Regions from separate parts of the Rothia sp. P4278 genome, predicted to be linked through region 2. Evidence: predicted binding sites of a transcription regulator. Region 2 holds the regulator's gene; each other region holds the start of a gene.
The links. The regulator LexA, encoded in region 2, represses DNA repair genes until DNA is damaged. The targets are predictions, from matches to a motif close to TCGAACANNTGTTCGA.
Positions count from the first base shown of each region.

Region 1: ACN085_RS00260 (Y-family DNA polymerase) is a predicted target of LexA. The motif match lies at 1,309-1,324, and genes of this name have one in related genera.
Region 3: ACN085_RS00310 (LexA family protein) is a predicted target of LexA. The motif match lies at 994-1,009, and genes of this name have one in related genera.

Region 1 covers NZ_JBLXXU010000001.1:69,021-71,290, forward strand. The annotation lists gene ACN085_RS00260 (Y-family DNA polymerase) at 1-1,251, opposite strand, end outside; gene ACN085_RS00265 (hypothetical protein) at 1,538-1,975, shown strand; gene ACN085_RS00270 (recombinase family protein) at 1,978-2,270, shown strand, end outside.
Region 2 covers NZ_JBLXXU010000005.1:85,646-87,915, reverse strand. The annotation lists gene ACN085_RS09605 (LysM peptidoglycan-binding domain-containing protein) at 1-506, opposite strand, end outside; gene lexA (transcriptional repressor LexA) at 721-1,437, shown strand; gene ACN085_RS09595 (ATP-dependent DNA helicase) at 1,534-2,270, opposite strand, start outside.
Region 3 covers NZ_JBLXXU010000001.1:78,766-81,035, reverse strand. The annotation lists gene ACN085_RS00315 (Y-family DNA polymerase) at 1-540, opposite strand, end outside; gene ACN085_RS00310 (LexA family protein) at 533-961, opposite strand; gene ACN085_RS00305 (class I SAM-dependent methyltransferase) at 1,206-1,802, shown strand.

The DNA of each region.
Region 1 (2,270 bases), on a different contig from region 2:
GCCCCAGTGTGTAGTGCCCCTGGGAGATAACATTGCCCTCTTCATCTCCCATTCACTGGGTACCGCCAGCCCCGCAACTCCCAGACCAATAGCTCCGGCACCACAGCGCTCCTGAACTTCAGCCAGTAACCCTGCAATGTTCCTGGCCTCATGCCGATACCGCAACCCATCCAAGGGGATATGCACATCAGCAGGCACTAAGTCCGTAAGCATAACACCGGCACGCACATAGGAAACTCGTGCAAAATCAACCTTATCCAGAAGCATGGCCGCGGCCTTGGTAAGTAGCAGGGGGTCAGCAGTCTTGCCCGGCAACTTTACTTGAACGGAGGGGTAGTGGCTTTGCGCGTTGCTGAAAGGAGAGGTCCCGCAAAAGGCGGTCAGTAACCCTGCCAACTGATTACTGCGGTAGAGCCTTGAAGCTGCGCGCTGGGCATACACACTAAGCACCTGACGCAAATCCTCCCGATTCTCTACTGGAGCGGAGAACGCACGGGAGTAAATCAGCTGTTCTTTGAACGCCCGCTCTTCCTCTAAGACCATAGCCTTAGTCCCGTTGAGTTCTAGGGCAGTCCGCATCAGAACCACGCTGAACTTCTTGCGAATAATGTGGGGCGGGGCCGCCGCAAGCTGGGCAATTGAGCTAATGCCCATTTTTTCTAGCTTGGCTGTGGTCCGCGATCCGACACCCCATATTTCACTGACCGGCAGAGAGCTAAAGAGCGCATGTTTCCGCTCTTCTGGCAGGTCTTCCCAAACACAAACTCCATTGAGCGCCGGAACTTTCTTAGCTGTCTTGTTGGACAGCTTGGCCAGGGTCTTGGTGCTAGCTACTCCAACACAGACCGGCACACCTACCCGCCGTGCTAAAAGCCCCTTTAGCTTCAGAGCGAAGGCTCTAGCTTGCTGGGCCGGGAGGGGGACTTCTAGGAACGCTTCGTCAATGGAATACTGCTCAAATACTGCAGCGTGTTCTTGGAGTACGGCCATGACCCGCTGAGATATATCGCCGTAGAGCTCATAGTTTGAAGACCGGGCTATCACACCTTGCGCTCTGGCTCTTGCTTCTACTTTGAACCAAGGGTCACCCATCGTATAGCCCAGGGCTTTGGCTTCCGCTGATAACGCGATGATGCAGCCATCATTATTCGATAGCACCACCACGGGCTTTCCAACCAGTCCGGGGTCTAGGATGCGTTCACAAGAGACATAGCAGGAGTTGATGTCCACATGGAATATTAGGCTAGCCATGTTTGAGTGAGGGATCATGCTGGTATCTTGAGGTGCGTTCTTTCATGGAACACATGATAGTACAAACATTCTACTTATATTAGAAAGTATGTACTAATCCGGGTGGGTGGCGGCGCGACCAGCCTTTTGTATCAAAAACCCCTTGTGCAACTGTTTTGAGACGCGCTAGTTTTGACACAGGGTTTTGATACTATTCAAGGCCCCTAGGAAAAGGGTTCGGGTGCTGCTACTGTTGCTGTATCAGAAACCTTCGTTTTAGAAACAACTCCCAGGAAGGCTGAAACTTATGATGAATTTAAAAGATGTAAGAAAACTTTCTAAAATAGGAGCCTGGATAACGATTGGGCTGACACTAACTTTTGTTCTGATTCTTTGGGGCCGTGCGTCAGATGGACTGGTGGATGGCCTTCTGTTACAGGCTCTCGGGGCACTTCTTGGAATCCCGTTGGGTATGGTGCTGATCTCATCGTGGCTTATTTTGCGTAGTAAAACACCGGAATATCACTTCAGATTTAACCGTGGGGCCATTGTGAGCTGCTATGCCTTTTCCAGTTTTCTTATCGCCTTATTGTTAGGAAACCCGAAGCGACCACTTAGTGGCGATGTTAGGGAAATTATTATTATCATCATATTTCTTGCGCTCATTCTTTCCCCACAGTACTGTATTAGCTTCTACTACGGGAATAAGGTCGCTCCGAACGAACAAGATGAGGTGGAAAGCTAGTCGTGAAGCTAGGCTATATCCGCGTTTCCACACCTGGCCAAGTAGAATCTGTCCGCAGTCAACAACAGCAACTACAGCAGTACGGGTGTGAAAAAATTTTCACCGATATAGCTTCTGGTGCGCAGACTGCTCGCCCTGCCTTTCGGGAGATACTAAGTTACGCCCGCAAAAAAGATTCCATAGTGGTTACACGGTTGGATAGGTTAGGGCGTTCCACTGTCGATACGCTCAAAACCGTCCAAGAGCTCGATCAGCGCGGAATTACTATCCGAGCACTGGATACTAGCCTCGATAC
Region 2 (2,270 bases):
ATCTGACTTACGGGCGCTTCGGAATAGCTTGTGCTGCTCTTGGCCTGGGTCGGGAAAGCAAAGGTGAAGGCACCCAAGACCATGAGGGCTGCCAGCGTGAGTAGCGGTAGTCCGCGAAAAATTAGCCGCCCCCTCCGGGTAAGGCGGAAACCCCCGCGCTGAGACACACGGGAACTATGTTTGGTTGCCGAAGTAACCTGGTAGCCATTCTGCCCAGCTTCTAGAGACTCCAACCCGCGCTTGGTAGCGGGCAAGCTGGGACGGTCAGCGTGGGCAACTTGCCGCTGAGCGGCTCCTTTGATTCTCCCAGAGGAGCTGGCGTTCGCCCCCAGGTACCCGGCACAAGGGCTAAGGGGAGCATATCGAATACGGTAACGAGGTTGTCGAACAGAACCCGCCGAGACAGCTTCGGAGGCAGTTGATCGGGGAACGAAAGTAGCTGCCTGATCAAGGGGCTTCTTCAAAGAAGTACGAGCCATAAACTCGGGCAGTGCGATAGTGCTCATAAGTCTTTCTCCTGATTCATGCTCAGACACCCACATCGAATGCCTGTTCTAAAATTGATTCGTATATATGTTCTATCAGAAAAATCGAACAGAGTCGAGAAAAATTAGAACAAATGTTTGAATAAGCTGCTGGCTTGGCATAGTCTTAGAAGACCACTTCATAAGTACACAAGGGGTGGCTGACACTTTAAGAACCGATAAGAGACGAGACACCGTGAGCGAACGACCCCCGCAGACTCCGGCACCCCTTTCCCTTAAGGGCGCTCGCCCCCTGACAGCGCGCCAAAAGAAAATTCTTGACGCAATATCTACTGCAATTGACGAGTACGGTTATCCGCCCTCTATGCGTGAGATTGGCGATATTGTGGGGTTGGCTTCGCTCTCTTCTGTCACCCATCAGCTCTCCCGGCTTGAAGAGATGGGATACATTCGCAGGGACCCCAAACGGCCACGCGCTATTGAAGTACTCACAGGTGAAGAGCCGCTCGAAGAGCCAAGGCCTGAGACCAGCGTCATTACCCTGCCGGTGCTTCCCACCTTTGCTCAGAATGATGAGAACGTAGCTACCGTCCCCTTGGTTGGACGCATTGCCGCCGGCGCACCAATTGCCGCAGAACAGGCGGTCGAAGACGTCATGGCTCTCCCGCGTCAGCTGGTGGGCCAGGGCGACCTCTTCATGCTTCGAGTCAAAGGTGACTCCATGATTGATGCCGCTATCTGCGACGGTGACTGGGTGGTGGTTCGTGCTCAGAACACTGCCCAAAACGGTGAAATTGTAGCGGCCCTCCTCGATGACGAGGCAACGGTTAAGACCTTCCGCCAGCGTGATGGGCACACCTGGCTGCTACCTCAGAACACTCAGTACGAACCCATCCTGGGTGACTCAGCAACCATCATGGGCAAGGTCGTCTCCGTCCTGCGTAGCCTCTAGAGCGAATCTGACAAAGCAAGCATTTTATTAGCTCAAGAGTCTGGGGCCAGAATCACCATGATTCTGGCCCCAGACTGTTTACTATGCCATCCCTGATTAGGCTTCTTGGCTTTCAAGGGCTTCATGCAAGCGCTGTAAGGCGCCTACCACTACGTCCTGGCGGGTAGTAGTCCAAAAAGGTGGTAGCGATTTGACCAAGAATGACCCGTAACGCTGGGTTGCAAGTCGAGAATCCAGCACAGCAACCACACCGCGATCATGCACAGAGCGAATTAGGCGACCGGCTCCCTGGGCCATACGCACCGCCGCATGAGTAGCTGAAACAGCCATAAAACCGTTGCCGCCGTGACTTGCAACTGCCCTGGTCCGAGCCTGTGATAGCGGGTCGTCGGGGCGTGGGAAAGGGATTCTGTCCATAACGACCAGACGGCAAGAGTCGCCGGGCACATCAACGCCCTGCCACAGGCTCATGGTTCCAAAGAGGCAGGCATGGGTGTCTTCGGTGAATTCCTTGACCAGGGCCCGCAAGGACGACTCCCCCTGCAAGAGCACCGTGAGATCAGTTTTTTCTCGAACATACTCAGCGGCAAGTTCAGCACCCCGTTTAGAGGAGAAGAGCCCCAGGGCACCGCCACCAGATGCCGTCACTAACTCCACCAGCCGGTCCAGCTGTTCCACCGAAACACCCCGGCCGGGTTTAGGCAGGTCAGAAGCGATATACAGCACCCCCTGTTTAGGGTAGTCAAAAGGCGAGCCAACATCGATACCGTCCCAGCGGGGGGAGCCCTGCCCCATGAGGCCCAGCGAACCGGCAGTAGCGTCAAAAGACTCGC
Region 3 (2,270 bases), on a different contig from region 2:
AGCAGCCAGAAGGGCCTGCCTGCGCGCAGCAGGCAGCAGACCCCAGACGCACACACCGTTGAGGGCAGGCACCTTTTTAGCGGTCTTATTGGCCAGCTTAGCCAGCGTTTTGGAGGGGGCTACCCCAACACACACGGGGACGCCCACCCGGCGGGTTAAATCCGCTTTGATAGCGTGTGCCAGATGGTGCGCCTGGTCTTGGGTCACGGGCGCGGTCAGGAAGGCCTCGTCAATGGAGTACTGCTCAAAGTCGGCTGCGTGCTCTTGGAGGACGGACATAACCCGTTGGGAGATATCGCCATAAAGCTCATAGTTTGAGGAGCGTACAGCGACTCCTTGGCTTTCTGCGCGTTCTTGCACCTGATACCAGGGAGTTCCCATAAGATAGCCCAGCGCCTTGGCCTCAGCCGAAAGAGAGATGACACAGCCGTCGTTGTTGGAGAGCACCAGTACCGGCCGCCCCAACAAGGAAGGGTCGAGCAGGCGTTCGCAGGAGACGTAGCAGGTATTGATATCTATATGAAAGATCAGGTTAGACATGGTGCAGGCAGCGGGTCACAACCCCAAAAATCAGGAAGTCAGATTCTTCTGGGATAGGGATGGGTGGGTAGGCGGGGTTCTCGGGCAGCAACCAGCCGCGACCTGCCCGGTCGGTGTGGAAACGTTTGATGGTGAACTCACCATCGATAGCGGCTACGACGATGGAGCCTTCTACCGGTTCGAGGGAGCGATCCACGATAATTTCGTCACCGTCTGCGATCCCCGCATCGACCATAGAGGAGCCGGTGACGCGCAAAATATAGGTGGCCGCGCGGTCCCTAATTAGGATGTCGTTGAGGTCGATGCTGGTGGCCCGGTAGTCCTGGGCGGGTGAGGGAAAGCCGGCTGGCACGGCGACATCGGGGCTGGGAACCAGCAGGGGGCTACTCGCGTAAAGCCGAGCAAGGAGGGTAACTTTCATACCCCTAGAATAGTACATATATTCTATATTTGTAGAATATATGTACTAATTATTGAGGTTGGGCTGGGTTGTTCAGGGAGCATTAAATAAGCCCTACAGGAACAGATCATTCCTGGAAGGTGGGTCGAGAGAGCATAACCAAACAGAGAGACAGCTAGAGAGAATATTCCAAGATTTACCTACCCTGTGTCATGCTGGGTGTGCGCTTACCTTTAGTCCGCCCCAGCACCCCCGGAGACACATCATGGCATCACTTGATCAAGTTACTTTCGACTACTCAATGAGAGCAAAAGAGTATGCTAAAGCCCTTGGAGACATGAGGGCTACCCAGGAGCCAGACAGGGACCTCATCACGGAATGGTGTGGATCTTTCTCAGGGAAAATTCTTGATTTAGGGTGCGGCCCAGGACATTGGACGCACTATATTGCAGCTCAGGGCAAAACTGTACTAGGGGTAGACCCTACTCCCCTGTTTATAGAACTCGCTTCGGCAAAATATCCTCACGATAATTTTGAAGTAGGAACCATTGCCGACACTTGTTCAGGGGACTACCAGGGAATTCTCGCTTGGTACTCGTTGATTCATTGTTCCCCTGATGACCTCAAGAAGGAACTCAAGCTGATTCACTGGGCCCTCCCCAAGAAGGGTAGCTTACTCATTGGCTATTTCCGAGGAGAAGCGTTGGAGCCATTCGATCACGCAGTAACTCAAGCCTGGTACTGGCCGGATAGCTTCATCACCAACCTACTGACAGAAACCGAGTTCAGCACCCTCAAACAAGAGCACCGGGTATACCCAGGCACAAGGGCGCACGGGGCAGTTATTGCAACTAAAGAATAACTGCATAGGGAGGGTGTTCATAACCCAAAAGGCCCTCTCCCGCTGGATTCCCGCGATAAAGGACAAAAAGAAAAGCGCCTCACTTTTCGTGAGACGCTTTTCGTCTTGGTTGCGGGGACAGGATTTGAGCCTGTGACCTCCGGGTTACAAGTCCCGGTATATATTCGAGCCGCCATCGCAACGCTCTATACACAAAGGCTACTTCATGCCTCACGCTAGCCAACTCAAGAGCGATCTTTATCCTCTCATAGCAGCATCCCACACCTTGGTAGAAAACTCGTACTCGATATGATTCACGCGCAGAAAACGAGGTGCGTGATGATGCCAGTCTTTAAAGCTAGTCCCGGTATCGTTCCAAAAACCTCTTACGATATATACCTTCTGGGGAGGTGGCCACAGACCAGAAAACCAAATATCGCAGTAGCCCCTATCAAGATGAATACCTACAGCTTTCTGGCCTTTTCGAGC